DNA from 3 places in the Thalassobacillus sp. B23F22_16 genome. Region 3 is predicted to be linked to each of the others. Evidence: riboswitches for the same ligand, from Rfam matches in the RefSeq annotation. Region 3 holds a riboswitch; each other region holds the start of a gene.

Region 1 (7,655 bases), on a different contig from region 3:
CCACATAGGCCAGCCATTCATCGAGGTTATGCTCGATGATCAGCAAGCCAAATCCTTTTTCCTGCTGAAGGGAGATGACGGTCTCAACAAACGCTTGCCTCGAGTGGGGATCGAGCAGGGATGTCGGCTCATCTAATATGATCAACTCCGGATCCATAGCGAGGATACAGGCTAATGCCAGCTTCTGTTTCATTCCGCCGGACAAAGCCGTAATCGTCGCTTCCTTCACATCGGACAAACCCACCAGCTCCAGAGCCCAGTCCACTTTCGCAGCGATAACGTCAGGAGGCGTGTCGAGATTTTCCAGTCCAAATGCTACTTCATCCTCGACTGTAAGCATGCAAAACTGGCTTTCGGGATCCTGGAACACCACACCGATCCGCCTGCTTAATTCTCCTGGATTAAACGCTTCATAAGGGCGTTCCCTGTAAAAGCGTTCCCCTGTCAGCTTTCCATCTAATTCTTCGGGGTACAGGCCATTAAGGCTGTACATCAAGGTGCTTTTGCCAGAGCCGCTGGGGCCGAGCAGCAACGTGGTTTCTCCTTTAGAAAGGGAAAGATTCAAGCCATCCAAAACAGGCTCTTTTGCTTCTTCGTAGCTGACGGTAAGGTTTTTCACCTCAATTAAATCATGCGGCGCCATGTTTATTTCTCCTATGCTCTTTTCCAAGGGCGAAATTGTATAGCACACCGGTCTTAGCAAGCGCGTCACTCAGTGCTTTTCCTAGCAATCCTGCAATGACCGCACCGCTGATCATCCGGGCAATAAACATCGCAGTTACATAAGAAGTAGCAAGAGCAGCATACCCTGAGATGAAGTAACCCCATACAAAACTGAACAGCGCGGACCCCATACCAGCACCCATCAGTACCCAGACATTGTACAAACGGTAGCGGGTGGCGGCAAACACTGCTTCTGCGCCAAGTCCCTGAATCATACCGGAGACAATCAACATCGGCCCGACAGCGTTTCCGAGCATGACTTCAATGATCGCTGCTATGGTCTCGGATAAAAATGCTGCACCAGGCTTCCGGATAATATAAGCTGCGATAATCGATACGATGAACCAGATACCGAAAATCAAATCATAACCGATCGGTCCGAAAAAGCCGACAAGCAGCTTTCCAACTGGAAGAAACGCCAGATATACCACAGCAAAAACAACAGACAGAACCGACATGACAACGATTTCTCTCATTTTCCAGTTATTCATCGTCATTCTCCTTCTGATGGGACGGGCTGTTGGCTGAAATGGAAGCCGTCATGACCACATGGCTGTTATGCTCCTGAGTGACCGCGAATGCATTTTCAAGTGTCGCGAAAATTTCTCTGGCCTCTCCACGTAGCTTGGTGGCATAATGAATACTTTCCACTTCCAGCCCCCGCTGCTTCGCTGCTTCAATCTGTTCCATGATCATTTCCATATAACTGTCAGAACCAAGCGGGTACAAGGCAAAATCACAGGCGGTGTATTGATCCATGTCATCCTGATTATTCATTTTTGTGTCATCTTCCGACATATACACGTCTCCCTCGGTGTCCCCTGGACAGCCGACGGAATACGTTCCTGAAAAAGCGACATGATGACCTGTTTTGGCAGCTTGGGCGAAAATCGCCTGTGTGACATCGAAGACATGCGGAAGTCTTCCCCTGACACACGTACTGACATCATCCGTTTTCATCCAAACCTTTGACGTATCCACTTCCTCTAAAGCTCCCAGGATGACAGAAACGAAGTCATCAGTCATGGGGTGTACTGAAAAACGGCACCCGACAATCTTGCTTGTTCCATTGCATACTTGGTTTTCCATAAATAACCCTCCAAATTTTATATTTTTCCATATAAAAAACTGCATCCCGCGGGGGAATGCAGTTCGAAGGTATCGTTTATTTATTATACGTGTCACCTAAGACCATGCACTTCCCCACGCTGGTATTATCCAGTTCGGGTTCTAAGGGTCAGAGTCCAAGACTCCTCTCAGCTTACACGCACCCCTAGTGCTCGAAATTCGCTATGCAATTTTTCAGTTATTTATAGCTTAATAGATTTCCAATCCATTGTAAACCATTAAAGCAGAACGTCCCACCAGATTTTGATAGCAGTTCCGACGATCAGTGCTGCCAGAATCCCTTGAAGCAATTTGGTGTTTACTTTCTGACCTGCTTTTGCACCAAGCGGTGAGGCGATCAGACTTGCGATGATCATGATTATCGCAGGCACGAGGACAACCTGCCCCGTCATCACCTTCCCGACAGTGGAACCAATCGATGATATGAACGTTACGGCCAGAGAAGTTGCAATCGTTACGCGAGTCGGTATTTTTAGAACCGTTAACATGATCGGAACAAGCAGGAAGGCACCTGCTGCACCAACGATACCGGCTGCAACACCGACGGAGAAACCTGCCGTTGCGGCTATTGTTTTATTAAAGGTCACCTCTTCAGGTGGTATATCATCCACATTTTTGCGTGGAATAAACATCATGATGGCTGCCAGCAAGGCGAGCACGCCGTAGACAATCTGTATCCCATTTTCACCCATGAATCTTGAACCATAGCTTCCTATGAAACTACCAACCAGGATACTTGCACCCATATAAATAATCAGATCTTTATTGAGATAACCGCCTTTACGGTAAGCCCAGGCACCGGCAATGGTTGCGAAAAACACCTGAACGGCGCTGATTCCCGATACTTCGTGTGCGGTAAAAGCGGCGAATCCCAGCATAGGTGGTATATATAAAAGCATTGGATATTTAATAATCGATCCGCCGATCCCTACCATTCCAGAAACATAAGAACCTGCAAAGCCAATTAGGAATATCGTGACATAAAACCATAAATCCATTTTTTCTTCCTCCCTTTATCTCTATGAAAGCCTTACCAATTGGAAAGGGACAGCCACCCAGCTGTGCTGGTATGTCTGTCCCCCTTTATTCCTTAGCCTTTCTTGATCCAGAATTTGAGGACTTCGTCTTCTTCTTTCTGGTCGACGAGTTCGTGTCCACTGGAATCAGTCCAGGCTGCTAAGTCTGCTTTTGCACCTTTATCTGTTGCGTGGATTTCGAGGATATCTCCGCTGTTCAATTCATCCATCGCTTTTTTTGTCTTTACGATTGGCATTGGGCATGCCAGACCTTTTGCATCTAGTACTTTATTTGCTTCCATTTTGATACACTCCTTTTTTAAAATTAACCGGGAGCCCCACTAGAATGGGGCAGCCCATTAGGATACCGCGCAGCGGTTTGGTCCAATTTCCATTTCACGCTTCTCTTCTTCTTCTGGTGTTAGTTTACCCATGTTCACTTGACGTATTTCCTGATATGCGTTTGGTTGTGGTGGAAGGTTTTCTGTAACCATTTTACGGAATTCGCCTTCATCTTCCACGTTCAGGCCAGTGTTCACTTTGTAAAGCTCACCTAGTGGTGCGGATACTTTACCATCATCCTGTACTTCACTCATGTTAGCGAAGTGGGCAGGAAGTACTTCCAAGTCTTCAGACAGCTCTTTGTAACGGCTGTAAAGTGTGTCGCGCAAGTCGCCGACCCAGTCTTCTGCAAGGCCTGCAAGGTCCGGACGGCCAATGGATTCTACGAACAGGATGTCACCAGTCAACAAGTATTTGCTGTCGATGATGAAAGAAGTAGATCCGATCGTGTGACCTGGAGAATATACAGCTTGAGCGCCAACTTTAGTGGTACCGACTGTAATTTCTGTGCCATCCTCCAGTGCGGTGTAATCGAATTGAACTTCGGTTGCATCTTTTGGTGGCAGCCAGTATTGAGCACCTGTTTCTTCACGAAGTGCACGGCCGCCGGAGATGTGGTCCGCGTGCAGATGAGTGTCTGCAACTTGAACGATTTTTGCATTCTTTTCTTTTGCAAAGTCAAGGTATGGCTGAATCATACGGTTAGAGTCGACGACCATTGCTTCGCCGTCAGAGATGACCATATAAGATAGGCAGCCTTTTCCTAGACGTACGAACTGGTAAAGTTCACCGCCATCAGAAGTATCGCCTACTTTTACCGGCTCGAGGTACTCACTCCAGGCTTTCATACCGCCTTTCAAGTAAGAAACTCCTGTCACGCCAGCTTCTTCAAGCAGATCAGCAACCATCATAGAAGATCCTTCTTTTGCACAAACGACCAACACGTTTTCGTTTGGCAATTTATCCATGATGCTTTCCACGCCATCTAATAGATCAAAGTAAGGTACGTTGATGACTTCTACACTGTCACCTTCGATTTTCCAATCTGCGAACTCTTTTTGGTTACGAACATCCAAAATGAACAATTCTTCTTTATCAATAACTTTACGTGCAATTTCTTGTGCGTTCATTGCTTTTGGCATTGATAACCCCTCCAATTAATGATTTATTTTTCTACGTCGCCTTTCCAGTCTTTCATGCCTGGCGTTACGTTAAATACGTTATAGCCTTTTTCTGCAAGTTTCTGAGCTGCCATGTCACTGCGGCTTCCGGTGCGGCAAATAACATAGACATCTTTATTTTTTTCGATTTCATCTGCTTTTTCATCAATTTCTCCAAGCGGTACGGATACAGCTCCAGGAATGTGGCCGAATTCATACTCCGCTGGTTCACGAACATCAAGAACAGTGATCTCGTCATTCAATTTACCTTCCAGGTCTTCATTAGAAACGACCTGGTCATGCTTTTTCTCTGGTTTATCTTCGGAGTCGGAACTCTTACGAACATAGTGATACAAAACATCGCCATCTTCCTTATATCCAAGGTATTGATGACCCATGTTTTCAGACCATGCTTCCAGATCAGCGATCGATCCGCGGTCGGTTGCCTGGATTTCTAGTACGTGGCCAGGCTCCAGGTCTGTCATCGCTTTTTTCGTTTTTACGATTGGCATCGGGCAAGCTAGCCCTTTTGCATCTAATACTTCGTTTACCTTCATTGAAAATACCTCCTATTATAGATGAAAGTTGATGTGTGTCTGCGGCAAATCGATTACTCGACTTTACCAGTCCAGGACATCATGCCGCCTTCCATGTTGGTAACGTCATAACCATACTGATCAAGGAACTGTGTCGCCTGACCGCTGCGGCCGCCGGAACGGCACACCATGATATGGTTTTTATTTTTATCCAATTCATCTTTACGGAACTCAAGCAAGTGAAGCGGGATATTTACCGCACCAGGAATTTTGCCCTGGCTGACTTCATCGACTTCACGAACGTCGACGATATTCAGTTGTTCCCCTTGTTCCATTTTTTCTTTAACTTGTTCTGCAGTTAAACTATTCATTGTTAGAAATCCTCCTTTTAACCTCTCCAGGCGTTCATGCCGCCTTGGACATTGATCACTTTTTCAAAACCTTTCTTCTTCAGCATGCCAGATGCTGCTGAGGAACGGCCGCCACTCTGGCAGATGACATAGACAGGCTTTTCTTTATCCAGCTGATCCGTCTGCTTTCCTAATTGCTGAAGCGGCAGGTTGTTAAAGCCTTTAATATGATTCGCCTGATACTCGCCCGGTGTACGGACGTCTATGAATTGTTTCCCTTTTTTCTGTTTCATTTCGTCCTTCAATTGTGAAGTTGTAATTTGATCGACGCCTTTAGCCGGCATCAATCGTTTTGCTAAAAAGCCAATGATCAATGCTACTGCTACGATGGTTATAATTGTTTCCATTTAGCATTACCCCTCTTCATTATTACCATAACCCCTATGGGTATAGTTTAAACTTATTTTTTTAAAAGTCAACCCTTCCTTATTGGCGGACTTTTAAAAAAATAAGTGGAGCGGGCAGAGGAAGCGAAAGTGCTCCCTCCATCCCTTTATTTAGTGGCAACAATAAAGTAAACGTCCTTATTGAATTTGCCGACTTTAACAGAGAAACCTGCCTGCTCTATTTGATGAGCCATATCTTCAGATGGTATACGCTCATGAAGCGGCGGACCTTGTTCACCTTCTACCTTTTCCCAATCCAGTACAACAAACATTCCATGTTCAGGAATGATGCGGTAAATTTCACTTAACGCCTGGTCAAGATCCGGCACCTCGTGCAAGACAAAGGCTGAAATGGCACGCTGGAAGGACCCGTCTGGAAAATTAAGACGATCTAATCCACTTTCCTGGCGATCGAGATTTCCCAGTCCTTCTTTTTCTGCGCGTTCCGCCAGCATCTCAAGCATTTCCGGCTGGATATCAACCGCAGTAACACGGTCCTTCGTCGCTTTAGCAATCGGTAATGTCAAATACCCGTTTCCTGCTCCAAGATCGATGACTTTTTCGTCGCCATTCAAATCAAGAAGACGGATGACTTCCTCGACAGGAACGGTTTCCTGTCGTTTTGGATCGAGCAATTTTTCGGCTTTCTCATGGGAAAACATTTTACCGGCCATACAAATTCTCCTTCCATTAAGCCGAAACGGGATAATGACAGTGGTAAGTCTCAGCTGTTTTTACTGTTTCGGCAAATACTTCAAGAATGTTTCTGGATCGAATCCAATGACCCATTGACCGTCGATATTCGTTTGTGGAACTCCCATCTCTCCAGTAGTTTCCACTAACTTTCTCGCTTCTTCCGGATCATTTTCCAAATTTACTTCCTTATAGTTGACACTCATTTGATCAAGGAACTGTTTGACCATGGTGCAATAAGGACATGTGCTTGTTGTATATACCGTTACCATTTACTCCACTCCTTTAAACCTTAGTATATTAGAATGTAAGAGATACATCCGCGTCTTTTGCGAAGTTTAGGAAAGTTGCTGCGCCGCCTACTTCGATTCCGTCAACGAAGTCTTCTTTCGTAAGACCCATAACGTCCATTGTCATTTGGCACGCGATGAAACGTACGCCCATTTCCTGAGCCATTTCAACCAATTCAGGGATAGATGGTACGTTTGCTTTTTCAAAACCTTCCTGGAAGTGTTCTGTCCCTTCAGGCATTGGAAGTTGCTTATGAGCTTCCTTGTGGATCAAGTTCAAACCTTCGAATGTGAAGAATACTGCAGTTTCACCATCGTAAGTTGCAGATGCGTTTGCAATGTTCAATACTTTGTAAGCGTCGAACGCTCCACCGTTTGCTGCGATAATAGCTGTTTTCATTATAAATTCCTCCTTGAGAATGTTATTAATATTTTCACCGTCTAGAAGTTGTTAACCTCTAATACCCCGGCGGGTTTAATACCCTGTAATGTATATTAAAGCATCTCTCCAAAATAGTCAAGGGGGTATGCCTGAACTTTTTTGAACTTTATTCAAATAGGTAAAAACCTTGATATAACACGTATTTCCGGCACCTCTTTCATTAAAACGCGAACAGGACAGGTACCCAACCGCGTATAAAAAAAGGATAACAGAAGAACTGTTATCCCTCAAACATTTAGATTTTACTTTTCGGACCACTATTTCGAAACTGAGTATTAGCAAAAGGGGGATTTACTGGAATAATACAGGCCTAAGAAAAGGATATTGCCCCAAAAGCAATTTTATGACAAGAACGGTAGTACTTTTCACCTAAGTATGTTTACGAATAGATAACAAGCATCTCAAAAAGCACATCGTTTTCCCTCTTTATTGTCATAAAGGGTTATCGCCTGCATATTTCGGGAATTTTATTAACATACTAAAGCAAGGAGGGTTGAACATGATTTGGTTAATGTTTTTAGTACCCCTT
Region 2 (7,655 bases), on a different contig from region 3:
TACTCGTGGATGGATGGATCCGCAAAACATTAATTCTGATTGGAAAGCAAAACCCCTCTCCCCCGGAAAGGAATATACATTCCAATGGGACCTGCAGCCGGATGACTATATCTTTGAAGCCGGACATCAACTGGGTGTCGTAATCATTTCAACGGATTATGATTATACACTTCGTCCGGAAGGTGGTACGACAATAACTATTAATCCTGCAAGCAGCTACATCAAACTCCCATTAGTGAAGTAAATCAAAACCCAGTATGACTGCATACTGGGTTTTTGTATGGAAAATAGCCTCTTAAGGTAGTTTATAGCTAATAAACTCTATTGCCTCGCAATGGGTCCTCTTCTTCCTTATTATTTTCAAATTTATGTTTTGCAACTTCTATCAAAGGAAAGAATAATATAACCCAGATTACTAATTACAATTTTTTCAAAAATAATACACCACATGGTATAATGGATGTATTCGGAGGTGCCCTTTTGTGAACAACTTAGAAGAATTAGAACAAAAAATAGAAGAGATGCGAATATATATGTATTCCCTTTATAATCACAACCCCTTGGATGATAAGCTGATTGAAGCCTCTCAGACGCTTGATCGGTTATTAAATGAACTGTCTGCGGCAACCAGGGCATGCAGATGACACATTTGCTGTAAACCAAAACGTTACTAAAAAACTGCCGTTAGGAATTATTCCACAATTCCTAACGGCAGTTTTTTCAAGAGAGCTGCTTACGCTTCGATGAAGCTGGGATGCGCAGCTCCTCCCTATATTTAGCTACTGTCCTCCGCGAGACGGTGATTCCTTCTTTTGTTTTAAAATAATCCGATATTTTCTGATCGGATATCGGTTTGTTTTTATCTTCTTTTTCTATCAATTGCTTTAACAGCGCTTTCACTTTAGTGGAAGATGTATCACTGCCCGATTCACTGCTGAGCTTCGAGGTAAAGAATATACTTAACTCAAAACATCCCTGAGGCGTTTGAATTACTTTATTCGCTTTCGCCCTGCTTACCGTAGACTCGTGCACACCGATTGCTTCAGCCACTTCCTTCAGCGTCAACGGTTGAATGGCGGTAAAACCTTTTTCAAAAAACTCCGCTTGTTTGTCGACGAGCACTTCTGCAATCTTCATCATTGTCGCCTGCCGTTGTTCAATACTATTCATGAGCCATATCGCTTTTTGGTAATGGTCCTTTACATACTTCGCCGTCTGGTCATTTTGTGTGATCAATGAACGATAGTTGGTATTTACTTGTATGGAAGGTAAATAACTGTCGTGAAGAATGATTTTATATCTTCCCTGGTGCTTTTTCACGGATATATCCGGCCGTACGTACTCTGCAGGAGTTTTAGCGATTCCCGCTAGCGGTTTCGGTTTCAGCTGTTGAATGATTTCTGCAGCTTCCCGGATTTCTGTTAGGTTTGCATCTAATTCCTCCGCAAGCTGTCGCCATTTCTTTTCTGCCAGTAAATTCAAATGCTGAACTACCATCTGTTCTGCCAACGAATCCTGTTCAAGCCTTTGTCTTAATTGAAAGACAAGATAGTCTGATAGATTCTTTGTGCCGACACCTGCCGGCTCCAGCTGCTGCAAGCTTTCCAGCACCGTAACCACCTGGCTTTCCGGAAGCCCGAATTCTTCGGCGATTTCTTTTTCCGGGATAGGAAGGTAGCCATTGTCATCTATATTCCATATTAGATACTGCATTAATAATCGATCTATTTCCGACAATTCCAGCAGACGCGCCTGATCCCACAAATCTTCCCTGATATCTTTCTCTTTCGTTGCAAAATCAAGGGGACTGACGTTGGGCTGGTAAGATTTGGGGTAATTGCCTGGTTCATGATCGACATCGGGGCTTTTTTCCTTTAATTCAATCAGCGGATTTTCCAGCGCTTGTTCCTGGATGAACGCCGTCAGTTCCATCGAAGAGAATTGCAGCAGTGATATCGCCTGTCGTAATTCTGTTGTCATAGCCAGATTCGTCGTTTGTCGTTGAGACAGACTGAGCTCCATCATGTTTCTCCTCCCTGCTTTAACCTTCATGAACACGCTTACATTTAACGGCAGACTGTTTTATGAATGTTATTCTATTTTACTATGTATCTCTTTGAATTAGAAGTTGTTCGAGGCCTTCCTTTATTACATTTTGGGGTATCTGCCGTGGATTTGCAAGCTGCGTTCCGTAGAAAAAACCCCTTAATAACCATTTCCTGGTTATTAAGGGGCGGGAAGTGTTAAAGCTGTCGAACGGCTCGTGGTATATCAGCTGCCTGGGTGACGGCGCTGATAACTGCTACCCCATCAGCACCTGCGGAAAGGACATCCTTAGAGTTTCCACAACTGATGCCGCCAATTCCGACTATCGGCAAAGAGGAGTATTTTCTCCTCAACTCTCTTACCCATTCAGGACCGACAGGATTTTTCGCATCTGCCTTGGTAGTGGTGGGAAACATGGGTCCTGCACCCAGGTAGTCCACCGCTGCTATCGTGCTTTTCTCAACCTCCTCCCAGCTTGATACGGATAATCCGATGATTTTGTCGGGAAAAATTTCACGCAGATCGGCAGGCGATTCATCGCTTTGACCGACATGTATCCCATCTGCATCGAGTGATTCAGCCAGGTCTGTATCATCATTGATGATAAACAGGACACCATGTTGCTTGCAGATTTGCCGTAAAAGCAACCCTAGTTGTACTTTTTCTTTTCCTTGTAAAGCTCCTTCTCCTTTTTCCCGGTATTGAAAGGCGGTGATCCCCCCCTTGATGGCTGCTCTTAAAATTTCTTCCGGTGCTCGGTCGCAATTAACGCTGCCCATCACTAAATATTTACGGAGCCTATCTTTTAATTTCACGAGTTTGTCCTCCTCAGTTGAGCAGTTTCCAGAGAAAGAGCATCGATAAATGCAGGTACAAACGTGCCTGGTCCGGTAACCGCAACACTATTCGCGGCATACTCGGCTGCTAACCCATAAAACTCTACCGCTGCCAGTGCCTTCCTTTCAGCCGTGCCTTCTACTGTCAGACAAGCAGCCAAGATCGATCCTAACAGACAGCCTGCTCCGGTTACTTTAGAAAGGATGGCATGCCCGGTCTCATTGGTTTCCATACGCTTACCATTACAGACTACATCCGTAGCACCCGATACGACCGCCAACGTGCTGTAACGGTTAGCTACCTGTTTTGCCACCTCACCGATATCCCCCGATCCGCGCGATTCGACACCTTTCATTTCCCAGGAAATATCGACAAGGTTCGCTAGTTCAGCAGCATTCCCTTTGATAGCTGTCGGTTGGACTACTTGTAATATTTCCTCGACGGCATGTCTGCGAAAAGGGGTTGCGGCCACACCAACTGGGTCTAGGACAACCGGAAGGCCCTTGTCGTTGGCTGCCTGTCCCGCTTTTACCATGGCTGGAATCTCTGGAGCAGTCAGCGTGCCAATATTAATTAGCAGGCCATCGGCATTGGCAGCCATTTCTGCTGCTTCCTCTTCAGCTTTTGCCATGACTGGCGCTCCACCAAAAGAGAGCAGGCCATTAGCTGTAAAATTCATAACCACCTGATTGGTCAGATGATGGATGAGTGGTGTATTTTTTCTAACCTCTTCGATTACATTCACTGCCTGACCTCCTCCCGTATCGCCCAGTGATTCGTTGGACCGTTTCCATATCCCAGGTTGAATGCATGGCGTATCGCTGCTGTAATATAATGCTTCGAGCGTTCTACCGCCCTCACTAATGGAAGGCCCTGGCTTAAAAAGGCCGTAATTGCCGCAGAATACGTGCACCCGGTGCCATGCGTGTTTTTGGTAGAAATCCGGTCTGTTTCAAATACATGCACTTTATTACCGTCATATAACACATCAATGGCTGCCTCTTGCAGGTGTCCTCCTTTGATAAGGGCTGCTCCTGCTCCGAAGCCATGGACAATATGCGTTGCCGCTTCCTTCATATCGGCTACTGTCTCCACCTTTTCTTCCGTAATATAGGCTGCCTCAGCGATATTTGGTGTGATGAGAGTGGTGAGTGGAATCAGCTGCTGACGTAAATATTGCCGTGCCTCCGGTTCAATCAGTGCTTCACCGCTTGTCGCTACCATCACAGGGTCCATGACATAAGGCACCTGGAGTTCAGGAAGCGTATCAACTATCACTTTCATCATTTCTTGATTAGCAATCATGCCAGTTTTCACCGCGTGGATAGGCATATCGGAAACGATGGATGCCAGCTGCTGCTGGATCATCGCTGTCGGCAAATGATGAACAGCCTGGACGCCTGTTGTATTCTGTGCCGTCACGGACGTGAGAACGGACATACCGTAGCATTTCAGCTCTTGAAAGGTTTTTAAATCAGCCTGAATGCCTGCTCCGCCACTTGAATCGCTTCCCGCTATCGTAAGAGCACAAGGGGTTGCGGTACTCATCGTTGCATCACCCTTTTCTTCACCGGCCATTCTTCACACGTATAAGCCATCTCCCAGAATGCAAGTTCCAGCTGACAGCTTTTTCGAAAAGCTTCTTTCATGCGAATGCGTTGCCGCCCGGATGCTTCTTCAGCTAATCTATCCAGTCGTTCGCACAGCTTTCCAGTCAGGCCTCTCACCTCTGCCTCTGCATAGAAAGTTATCCATGGATAAAATGGATGATCATCATTCGGTTTATATTTTTCCATCAGTACCTGACCGATTTCCAGGTAAGTCCATGGACATGGCAGCAGGGCACAAAGAATTTCAGCTAAGTCTCCTGTTTGGGCATGGTACATCATGTGCTTGATATAGTGGTCTGCCGTTGGCGGGAGCGGGTACCCTTGCATATCTTCATAAACTACACCCGCCTGCTCACAAAAGTTATGGTGTGGATGGGTTTCACTGTTTAAAACAAAGCCTATTTGATCATGGAAGAGAGATATATCGTCTCGATTGCTTGATTTAGAGACGGCAATACCATAAATGTGCATAAATGCATTCAAATACTCAAAGTCTGCCTTAATATAGTGCTTAAGGGCTTCTTTAGGCACCTTACCTTTTCCAATTCCGTCTACAAATGGATGGTTGAATATCTCCTTAAATATAGCGTCATTTTCTTTTCTTAAACTTTCTGTGAAAGTCATGGTAAGCCTCCTTTAATAGTCAGGAAGCTACTAGGGGGAATAAAAGTAGATAGATAGAGGGTAATGAAGTTAGTCCTCTCCTACTTCCCTGCGCTGGCATTATCCAGATCAGGTTCCAAGGGACAAAGGAAAGATTCCTTATCTCAGCTGAACGCGCCCCTAGCAGTTTTCCGTAAATGGGTTATTTAAGAAACTCTTCTTACAGAATGAAATAATTGATCTTACCTGATTTTTATGACGTACCGATAGCTACAAACACCGCCATCGTCGTAAACAGAAGCGTCCGGTTCATCTTCTTCCTCCTTTCTCTACCGGGGGTGTCTGAAATGAAAAAAGCCAGATCCTCAGAGGACCTGACTTGGTAGGTTAAAAGAAAATAGACGTATCTTCCGACTACTTCCCTCCGCTGGTACTAACCAGATCAGGTCTATAAGAGTCGGAAAGCTTTACGCGCTTTCCTCTCAGCCCGCCATTCAGGGCACCCCTAGTAGTGTTCATAGTTATTCATTTGAATGTTACATATATATCATAGCAAAGATCCGTCAGCGCTTTCAATAGCTATTATTGATTGTTTACAGGCTTTCCAACAACAAGTACATACCGGTAAAAAGTAGAATGATATAGGTTCCCACCCGAAACAGCCGCTGGCTAATCCTATGAAACAACAGCTGCCCCAGAATGAGTCCGGCAAACACCACCGGTAAAGCAAGCCCACTCGCTTTCCACACCTCCAAATTAGTTCCTGCGAATACCACTTGAATGATTAAACTAACCAAATAGATGAATAAATAGAAAGCAAGTGTCGTTGCGCGCAGTTTTTCCTTATTCGTATCGGTACCGGAAAAGTAAAGGAGAATTGGCGGTCCGGGCATACCGATACTGGTCGTCATCGCCCCCGATAAGCCTCCTACTACAAAGTCCCTTTGTAGAGACTGATGGGTTCGGAACCGAAAGATCAAAAGTACGGTCAACACTAAAATGACGATGCTGATACCGAGCTTCAATTTCGTCATATCTGCCAGCAGAAACAGGAGGATACCAGCAGGAAGCCCTCCCACACTTCCGATCACGAATCTTTTTAACACACCGAGGTCGACATCCTGGCTGATTTTTCTGATCAACACAGCAGATATGACAAGAGAAAGTGCCAGATTAATCTGGATAGCCTCTCTGGGTTCAAATAGAAATAGTAAAAACGGCGTCGCCATGATGGAAAAGCCGAAGCCGGTACTCGTTTGTAAAATAGAAGCAATAAGAATAATGACTATGAATACGAGCAGGGAATCCACATAAACACCTTCTGTCTGAGACTTTTAAACTTCCTTTTGCTTTATAGCAAGACAGCATCCTTTTCACCAATGTATAGAAAGTATATAATCAAAGAAGATTGTCAAAAAATATCAATATTTTTTCGCGTGAATGATGTCTTTCTATGATAACATGTTGATGTTATTGGTTTTGGTTTAAAATAAAAATATCTACATAGATACAGGAGTGTAATTATGGCGGAAAACAAAGGATCCATGAAGTTTATTGTAATACTGACGGTCGTAGTCATTGGACTGATCGCTGCTTTTGTTATGTTAGACAATAATGGCAATGGCGGTGAAAGCGATACGGCTTCTTCCGGCGGTGATGCTCCGGCAATCGATGGTCACCCGACAATCGGGGAATCGGATGCACCGGTTGAAATCGTGGAATTTGGAGATTACTTGTGCCCGGCATGTAAAGTATGGAGCGACCAGGCATTTCCCCTGGTAAAACAGGATTACATTGACACCGGAGATGCCAACTTCACGTATATCAATGTGCTATTCCATGGCGAGGACTCCGAGCTTGCATCCTCGGCAGGCGAAGCGGTTTATAAACAGGACCCTGATGCATTCTGGGATTTTTCCAAAGCGTTATATGAAGCCCAGCCGGAAGAGCATGAGGAAGGCTGGCTGACGAAAGAAAAGATCATTGAAGTAGCGGAAGATAGCGTGCCATCTATTGATACCGCACAGATGAACGAAGATATGGACTCTGAAGAGATCCAGCAGGAAGTGGAAAAAGATGACAACCTGGTCAAGGAACATGGCGTCCAGGTTACACCGACCATCATGATCAATGGCGACATGGTGGAAGATCCATTTAATTATGAAGAAATCTCTACGAAAATTGAAAAGGCGATAGAGGAAAGCAATGAATAAGAAAACGAATGGTCAGCCAATTTTTCTTTATCTGGCATGGCTCGCTGCTGTCATTGCTACGTTAGGCAGCCTTTACTTCAGTGAAATAAGAGAGTTCATTCCGTGTGAATTATGCTGGGTACAACGGATTTTCATGTACCCGCTCAGCATTATTCTTGGTATCGCGACTTTCCTGAATGACCGCAGCATCATTAAATATGCCTTGCCGCTTTCCATCATTGGCGGACTGGTTTCCATTTTTCATTATATGGAGCAAAAAGTCCCTGGATTTGCGAGCATCAAACCTTGCGTCGGCGGTGTTCCTTGCAGTGCGGAATATATCAACTGGCTAGGGTTCATTACGATC
Region 3 (7,655 bases):
AGTAGAATTCGAAATCGCTTTTGTGCTAAAAGATTCCCTTAAGGGGCCAGGGGTTACCTTGGATGATGTAAAGCAGGCAATCGATTATGTCATTCCCGCAGCTGAAATTATTGACAGCCGGATTAAGGATTGGAAAATCAAGTTCGAGGATACCGTAGCAGATAACGGTTCTTCCGCCGGTGTCGTGTTTGGTAAGGGGAAGAAAAGACTGGAAGAGCTTGACCTTCCAAATGTAGAAATGAGCGTATATCAAAATGGGAGCTTTCTCGATAATGCCAAAGGGTCTGCGGTATTGGGGAATCCTCTGGAAGCGGTAGTCTGGCTGGCCAATGCTTTAGGGGAATACGATATTACCTTGCATACGGGAGAATGTATTCTGGCAGGAGCGTTGGCTAAAGCGGTCCCGGTACAAAATGGCGATGCGTTCCAAGCTGAATTTGAAGGTTTGGGAACCGTAGCGATACAATTCGGAAAATAGATTTGTGGATGTTATCCCTTCTGCGAATGCGTATGACAGGAGAAGGATTTTTTTATACGTGAATAGAAGGAAAAGACAGAAGGGAGGATTTATTTTAATGAAATATGTACGGTTTGCAGTAAAGGAAGAAGTAATGTATGGAGTATTAGAGGGAGATACAATCACAAAATTAGACGGGGACTTTTTGCAAGGGACACCAGGTAAACTCGACACTACTTTTAATTTAAATGAAGTGAAACTTTTACCACCGGTCGTGCCAGGGCAGCTGGTGGCCATCGGATTGAATTATGCCCTTCATGCCGAGGAAAGCGGGATGCCGATCCCTGAGGAGCCGATGATGTTCATGGTCTCCCCGACAGCTATTATTGGTCATGAAGACAAAGTGACCTTACCAAATTTGGAACACAGAATTGATTACGAAGCAGAGCTCGCAGTCGTGATAGGAAAAGAAGCAAAAGATGTCTCAAGGGATGAAGCGTTGTCGTATGTATTCGGTTATACGTGCAATAACGATATTTCGGACAGGGACCTTCAAAAAAAGGATGGACAATTTACTAGAGCTAAATCCTTTCCTACTTTTAAACCACTGGGGCCGGTAATTGAAACAGGCCTGGATCCTAATCATGTAGATATAAAGCTGTCCATTAACGGTGAAGTGAGACAACACTCGAATACGAATGACCTCATTCATAAAATCGAGGACTTGATTGTCAAGGTGACAGAAGTGATGACCTTGAACCCTGGGGATGTGATTATCACCGGAACCCCTTCTGGAGTGGGACCGCTTAAGCCTGGCGATCATATCGAAATCGAAATAGAAGGGATCGGAAAGCTGGAAAACCAAGTGATTGAATAGTCTGAAGGAATCCACTTAAGCAGAATGCTGAAGTGGGTTTTTCATTTGTGTGAAAAAATCTAAGTTGTTGCATATAGCGGAATTCGAAGTTTCATAAATGTCGAAATATTTTTAGAATAGATAGTAGAGTTAATACTTCATATCCAGGTGATGGAGAGCGTGCTTTTGGCAAACATGTTACATTTGATGAAGAAACAGGGGCGAACGTAATCTTATAAAAATAACCATATAAAAGGGGTAGTAAAATGAAAAATATTACCGTACTTGGAGCAGGTGTGATGGGGCATGGCGCTGCTCAATTATTTGCCCAGGCAGGAAAAAATGTAAAAATCCGGGCCAGACGAGCGTCATCATTGGAAGATGCAAGAGAACTCATGACGAATAGCTTAAAAATCATGGTTGATAAAGAGATGCTGACAGAGGACGAGATGAATCAGACGCTGGAGCGTATCACGTATACAACCGATTTGCATGAAGCTATTGAAGGTGCTGACTTTATTTTTGAATCCATACCGGAAGATCTGGAGAAAAAACTGGATACATACGAAATCATCGAGGATAGTGTTTCAGACGAAACGATTATTTCGTCTAATACGTCCACTTTTCCACTGGAGGAATTAACTCAAAAAGCGAAGCATCCGGAAAGGTTTGTCATTACTCACTTTTTCAACCCGCCACAACTGGTACCAATTGTGGAGATTGTTAAGGGAGAAAAAACAGAGGAAACCGTCGTCGAAACAACTTATGATTTAATGAAAGAAATCGGAAAATCGCCAGTAGTCCTGAAAAAAGAAATTTCAGGATTTATCGTCAACCGCGTTCAAGTAGCTATGCTTCGCGAAGCATTCCACTTAATGGAAGAGGGAGTGGCTACGGCAGAAGATATTGATATTGCCATGAAAGGAAGCATGGGCTTTAAGTGGGCTTTCTGCGGACCGATGGAAAGTCAGGATTTAGCCGGCCTGCAAACCACACAAGCGATGGTTGGAAAGATATTAGAAGATCTATCGAATACAAGAGAAGTCCCTTCCTTCTTAAAGGAAATGGTGGAGAACGATCAGCATGGGATTAGAACGAACCAAGGTTTTTACCAATATGAGGATCACGGGGAACAAGCGATTCATACACGGGACGACCATTTCCTGGATCTCCTGAAACTTTTACAGCAAAAAAGTGATCAGCAAAATATTAACTCTTTTTCTTAATAGGAAGAGGTGGCTATAGAAATCACCAATCAATGCTCGGAAAAATCAGAAAATAAACTGGACTAGAATGCGAAATTATTGTAAAGTAATAGATGAAGCGTTTTCCAAAAACTGCATAAAAATATTCACTAGGGGTGCCTTTCCTTTAAGGCTGAGATCAAAGTATAACTTTGGGACCCTCGGAACCTGATCTGGCTTGAAACACCAGCGGAGGAAAGTGACGACGATGGCGTCGTGAAAGAGCAAGTCTATGTTTCTTTCACGATTGTCGACTTAAGTAAATGGGACATACCACTTTTCCTCCGGGGGAAGTGGTATTTTTAATGCTTAAAAAAGGTGTGCTGGGTATGAAACTGGTGGCAGTGACAAATGGAAAGATGAGAAGGCAGACGTTGTCAGCGGCAATTGCAGAAATTGAACCATTGGTAGATCTCATTATTCTAAGAGAAACTCACATGAATGATGCTGACTATCAGTCGATAGTAGAAGGGTTAATTGCAAGCGGAGTTAATAGGGACAAGCTGTGTATCCATAGTCGATTAGATGTTGCCGGTGAGACTGGAGCCCCCAATATTCACCTGAAAGAAAAGGGCTCCGGGGTGACTAAGGTGAAACAGACGGATCCTTCTCTGAAGGTTGGGGTCTCGGTTCATTCCCTTCAAGCGGCAAAACAGGCAGAGGAGGAAGGTGCCGATTATGTGATGTTTGGTCATGTTTATGCAACAAGCAGCAAAAAAGGAATGGAGCCAAGAGGCCTTGAGGAGCTCGAATCTATCACTTCTTCGATTGATATTCCTGTGATCGCGATTGGTGGTATCACTCCCGATAGAATACTAGAAATACAGGAAGCGGGTGCCGCGGGGGTTGCTGTCATGTCGGGGATCTTCGAGGCTGCACAACCGCTTCAAGCTGTAAAAAGGTATGTAAAGGAGCTAACGATCCATGAAGGAACATTATGATGTCGTGATCATTGGCGGTGGCATCATTGGTCATTCTATTTCCTACTATTTGAACAAAAGCTGGGTCCGTGCCGTTGTCATTGATAAGCAGGTGAGTGGCCAGAAATCTACGAAAGCAGCCGCAGGGATGCTCGGGGTTCATACGGAGCACCAGGCATCCGATGCCTATCATGAATTTTGTGAAAAAAGCAGAGATTTATATCAAGTCTTAAGGAAGGAACTTCATGAACTAACAGCGATTGATATCGGGCTTTCTCCGTTTGGAATGATGGAAGTCGCGATGGATGAAGGGCATAAACAGGAGCTCCTGGAGAAAAAACATGCGTTCACCAGCCTGGAATGGCTGGAAGCCGAACAGGTAAGGGATAAAGTGCCTGATCTTCCGCCGGAGGTTTCCGGGGCATTGTTTATGACTAAGGATGGCCATGTCGAACCAACTGCCACTTGCGAAGCTTTGAAACGGGCGGCCTTGCTTTATGGCGGCGACTTACTGGAAAACACAAATGTTTTTGATGTAACAAAAACGGAGGACATGTTCACGGTGCAATTAGAGAATGCTTCTGTAACAGCGAGCCGGGTTGTGGCAGCTTCCGGAGCGGACAGTGGGCGATGGTTTGAAGCGACAGGGATGAATAACCCAATCGTACCTGTGAAGGGGGAATGCTTTTCGATTCAACCAGGCAAGCATTATTTTAAGGAAGCGTTGTTCTTTAACGATTTTTACATCGTCCCGAAACCGGATGGACGTTACATCGTTGGAGCCACGTCCAAACCTGATGACTTAAGTTCAGGAACGACCGCTGGAGGACTGGCGGATCTGATGCATCGTGTGTTTGCAGTTTTTCCAGAACTGAAAGAAGAACCGATGCAGGAGTTCTGGTCAGGAATCCGGCCGGGGTCTGTCGATGGGTTGCCGATCATAGGAGAGCACCCGGCACTTACGGGATTCTACTTTGCCACCGGGCACTACCGAAATGGCATTTTACTGGCACCTGCTACGGGGCAGATGATGAAGGATCTGATTACGAAGCAAGACGTACCTCAGGCTTTCCGGGAGTTGTTTTCACCGAAGCGTTTGGATAAGAAAGGAGCATCCAGTTATGAATATTCAACTTAACGGAAGAAGCATTGATTTACCTGACCATATCACAACAGTATCGGAACTGCTTGATTCCTATGACATTAAGAAAAAGATTTCCGTGGTGGAGCACAATAAAGAAATTATCCGCAGACTTGATTATGAACATACGAAACTTGCCGATGGAGACAGGGTTGAAATCGTACATTTTGTTGGAGGAGGATGAACATGTTAACGATTGGTGAAAAGACATTTCAATCAAGATTGATGCTGGGGACAGGGAAGTATCCGAGTTTTGCAGAACAAAAAGAAGCAGTGGCCGCTTCCGAAACGGAAATTCTTACGTTCGCTGTCAGGAGAATGGATATTTTTGATAAAGACGAACCGAACCTGCTGGAAGAATTGGACCTTGATAAGTACAGCCTGCTTCCGAACACGGCTGGTGCCAAGACAGCGGAAGAAGCAGTCAGGATCGCGCGCCTTGCCCGTGCCTCCGGTTTATGTGACATGATCAAAGTCGAAGTGATCGGCTGTGACAAAACGCTATTACCGGATCCGTTTGAAACGATGAAGGCGTCCGTGCAGCTGTTGGAGGAAGGATTCACGGTGCTTACGTATACATCGGATGACGTTGTGTTAGCGAAACGGTTAGAGGAAGCGGGCATTCATGCGATCATGCCAGGGGCTTCTCCCATCGGATCCGGCAGGGGAATTATCAATGAGATGAACCTGCAATTTATTATCGAACAGTCAGAAATCCCGGTCATCGTCGATGCAGGAATCGGTTCTCCGAAGGATGCCGCTCATGCGATGGAGCTTGGGGCCGATGGTGTCCTACTGAATACTGCCGTGTCTGGTGCCGGTGATCCGGTCAAAATGGCAGAGGCTATGAAGCTCGCTATTCAAGCAGGAAGACTCGGGTATGAGGCAGGAAGAATCGGGAAGAAGGCGTACGGAATAAAAAGCAGTCCGGAAAGCGGGCTGGTCACCTGATGGCAGAACGGTACTCCCGTCAGGAGCGGTTTGCCCCGATCGGGAAAGAAGGACAAGCGCTTTTAGCTGAAAAACATGTACTCATCGTCGGAGCAGGCGCTTTAGGCAGTGCCAATGCCGAAATGCTGGCGAGAGCTGGGATTGGTAGGATTACGATTATCGACCGCGATTATATTGAGTGGAGCAACCTTGCGAGACAACAGCTGTACACGGAAGAAGATGCTGCAAGCTCGAGGGCGAAAGCAAAAGCAGCGGAAGCCAGGCTGAAAGCGATCAACTCTACGATCGAAGTAGTAGGAATTGCTGAAGAATTTGACCCGGAAAATGCAGAGCTGCTGTTGAAAGATGTAGACATGGTGATTGATGGGACCGATAATTTCAACACGCGTTTCATCATTAATGATGCCGCCTGTAAATATAAGGTTCCCTGGATCTATGGCGGGTGTGTCAAAAGCGATGGCATATCGCTTTCGATCCTGCCTGGTCAAACCCCGTGCCTCCAATGCCTGATCGATCAGCTGCCGCAGGACGGGGAAACTTGTGAGACTGCCGGCATTATCGGACCGGCTGTCCAGGTTACCGCCGCCTATCAGACGGCAGAATGTCTGAAGTTCCTTACGGGGCATTCGATGTCGACGCATCTGGTTTCTTTTGATGTGTGGGGGAGGCAGTACAGTTCAATTGATGTAGCAAAACTCAAAGACCCACAGTGTGCTTCTTGCTCTGCGGAAGCTCAGTTTCCTTATTTGAAAAAGGAAAAAGGCATCCGAACCGCCGTCCTGTGCGGAAGAGATACGGTCCAAGTCCGACCGGGCCGGAAAGAAAACGTCAACCTGGAGCGGTTAGCCCAGCGGATCGAACCGCTTGCCGGGGAAGCCAGGGTAAATGAGGTACTCCTCCGGTTTCATATGGAGGAGAAGCGATTCGTCGTTTTTAAGGATGGAAGAACATTAATCCATGGTGTGGAAGATGTGCAGGAAGCGAAAAAGTTGTATCATCGCTATGTGGAAGCGTAAGTCAAAGACACCCCAGGTCCTCCAGAAAATGGTAACACACTGTTGGAAGATAGCTGGCATAATAAACGAGTTTTCGACAAGAATCGCTCTGCATAAATACCTAGTAATTTACAACTTTCCACCTGTTTTTCAAAATTTGGAATTTTATGAATATAAATGTCATAGAGAGAGTGATAGAATGGTCCTCAAATCTACTAGGGAGGATGATAGATTTGAGATCAGTTCGAAGTTTATTGTCGGTTGCATTTGTTTTCCTTCTTACATTCGGGTCAGCCACCTCAGTTTTTGCGGCGAAGCCTGGACTGCCTGCTTTTCCGGATCCAGTGGATGAAGAGTCCTGGGAGCTGCCGGAAGACATGACGTGGGACGATTATCAGCCGGTACCGGGAATTGATTGGCGTAATGCCGATGTGGAACCGGACAGGGTGCTGAAAGGAGCACTAGTCGTGGTGGACTTTCCGGATCGGGAGTTTATTTTGAGTCAGGCGGAAGGATCTGAACTGGCCGGTAATCCGATCAACGGCAATATACCGAGAGAGGATATTCCGGAGTTCTGGGAAGACTTTTTGACAGAGCCGAGTGCATTAAATAACTACCGTACGATTGATGAATTCTGGAGAGAGAATTCTTATGGGAAATGGGCGGTTGAGATCGATGCCTTCGGTACATACAGGATGGACCACACAGAGTTTGAATATGGAATGGGAGAGTTCGGCCAGCAGGAGAATCTGCCGCCTGGCTACGATGAAACCTATGATTTGAGAAGCGATGCTTTGGAAATAGCGGAAGAAGACATCGAAGCATCTGGTGAGGAATACGATTTTACGTTCGTGCTTCATGCCGGCTACGATGAGTCCGGTGTCTGGCAGGAATTTGGCGAAATGATGTTCATGAATCCGGAAGATGTGACCGACAAATTCGGTCCGCCGGCAGAATTTCCAGACATGCCTAACTGGGCGAATACCCGCTATGTCGATTGGACTTCCTGGGTAGCTGCCAAAAGCCTATGGTCACGCGCAGGCAGAGGCGTATCCATTCAGGGTGAGAATGACGGGATGGGGACGTTCGCC

The links. A riboswitch is a leader RNA that binds a small molecule or an ion and turns the genes downstream of it on or off. The one in region 3 is predicted to bind thiamine pyrophosphate.
Region 1: it holds a riboswitch for thiamine pyrophosphate, as region 3 does, so the genes downstream of both, ACGTNI_RS08035 (YkoF family thiamine/hydroxymethylpyrimidine-binding protein) here and ACGTNI_RS01855 (thiamine phosphate synthase) in region 3, are expected to answer to the same signal.
Region 2: it holds a riboswitch for thiamine pyrophosphate, as region 3 does, so the genes downstream of both, tenA (thiaminase II) here and ACGTNI_RS01855 (thiamine phosphate synthase) in region 3, are expected to answer to the same signal.

What each region holds. Positions count from the first base shown of each region.
Region 1 covers NZ_JBIEKD010000007.1:130,357-138,011, forward strand. Annotated here, with positions in the region: gene ACGTNI_RS08025 (ABC transporter ATP-binding protein) at 1-643, opposite strand, end outside; gene ACGTNI_RS08030 (ECF transporter S component) at 630-1,214, opposite strand; gene ACGTNI_RS08035 (YkoF family thiamine/hydroxymethylpyrimidine-binding protein) at 1,207-1,812, opposite strand; TPP riboswitch at 1,907-2,008, opposite strand; gene ACGTNI_RS08040 (sulfite exporter TauE/SafE family protein) at 2,070-2,849, opposite strand; gene ACGTNI_RS08045 (sulfurtransferase TusA family protein) at 2,942-3,169, opposite strand; gene ACGTNI_RS08050 (MBL fold metallo-hydrolase) at 3,227-4,351, opposite strand; gene ACGTNI_RS08055 (sulfurtransferase TusA family protein) at 4,375-4,926, opposite strand; gene ACGTNI_RS08060 (rhodanese-like domain-containing protein) at 4,980-5,276, opposite strand; gene ACGTNI_RS08065 (rhodanese-like domain-containing protein) at 5,294-5,662, opposite strand; gene ACGTNI_RS08070 (class I SAM-dependent methyltransferase) at 5,809-6,375, opposite strand; gene ACGTNI_RS08075 (glutaredoxin family protein) at 6,436-6,666, opposite strand; gene ACGTNI_RS08080 (DsrE/DsrF/DrsH-like family protein) at 6,695-7,084, opposite strand; gene ACGTNI_RS08085 (hypothetical protein) at 7,626-7,655, shown strand, end outside.
Region 2 covers NZ_JBIEKD010000013.1:38,532-46,186, forward strand. Annotated here, with positions in the region: gene ACGTNI_RS11560 (Xaa-Pro dipeptidyl-peptidase) at 1-244, shown strand, start outside; gene ACGTNI_RS11565 (Spo0E family sporulation regulatory protein-aspartic acid phosphatase) at 483-644, shown strand; gene rpoN (RNA polymerase factor sigma-54) at 721-2,025, opposite strand; gene thiE (thiamine phosphate synthase) at 2,244-2,861, opposite strand; gene thiM (hydroxyethylthiazole kinase) at 2,858-3,628, opposite strand; gene thiD (bifunctional hydroxymethylpyrimidine kinase/phosphomethylpyrimidine kinase) at 3,625-4,431, opposite strand; gene tenA (thiaminase II) at 4,428-5,117, opposite strand; TPP riboswitch at 5,186-5,288, opposite strand; TPP riboswitch at 5,499-5,613, opposite strand; gene ACGTNI_RS11595 (sulfite exporter TauE/SafE family protein) at 5,690-6,406, opposite strand; gene ACGTNI_RS11600 (DsbA family protein) at 6,620-7,309, shown strand; gene ACGTNI_RS11605 (disulfide oxidoreductase) at 7,302-7,655, shown strand, end outside.
Region 3 covers NZ_JBIEKD010000001.1:376,236-383,890, reverse strand. Annotated here, with positions in the region: gene ACGTNI_RS01870 (2-keto-4-pentenoate hydratase) at 1-478, shown strand, start outside; gene ACGTNI_RS01865 (fumarylacetoacetate hydrolase family protein) at 576-1,334, shown strand; gene ACGTNI_RS01860 (3-hydroxyacyl-CoA dehydrogenase family protein) at 1,580-2,539, shown strand; TPP riboswitch at 2,660-2,772, shown strand; gene ACGTNI_RS01855 (thiamine phosphate synthase) at 2,863-3,498, shown strand; gene thiO (glycine oxidase ThiO) at 3,482-4,615, shown strand; gene thiS (sulfur carrier protein ThiS) at 4,599-4,802, shown strand; gene ACGTNI_RS01840 (thiazole synthase) at 4,799-5,569, shown strand; gene ACGTNI_RS01835 (ThiF family adenylyltransferase) at 5,569-6,585, shown strand; gene ACGTNI_RS01830 (M6 family metalloprotease domain-containing protein) at 6,798-7,655, shown strand, end outside.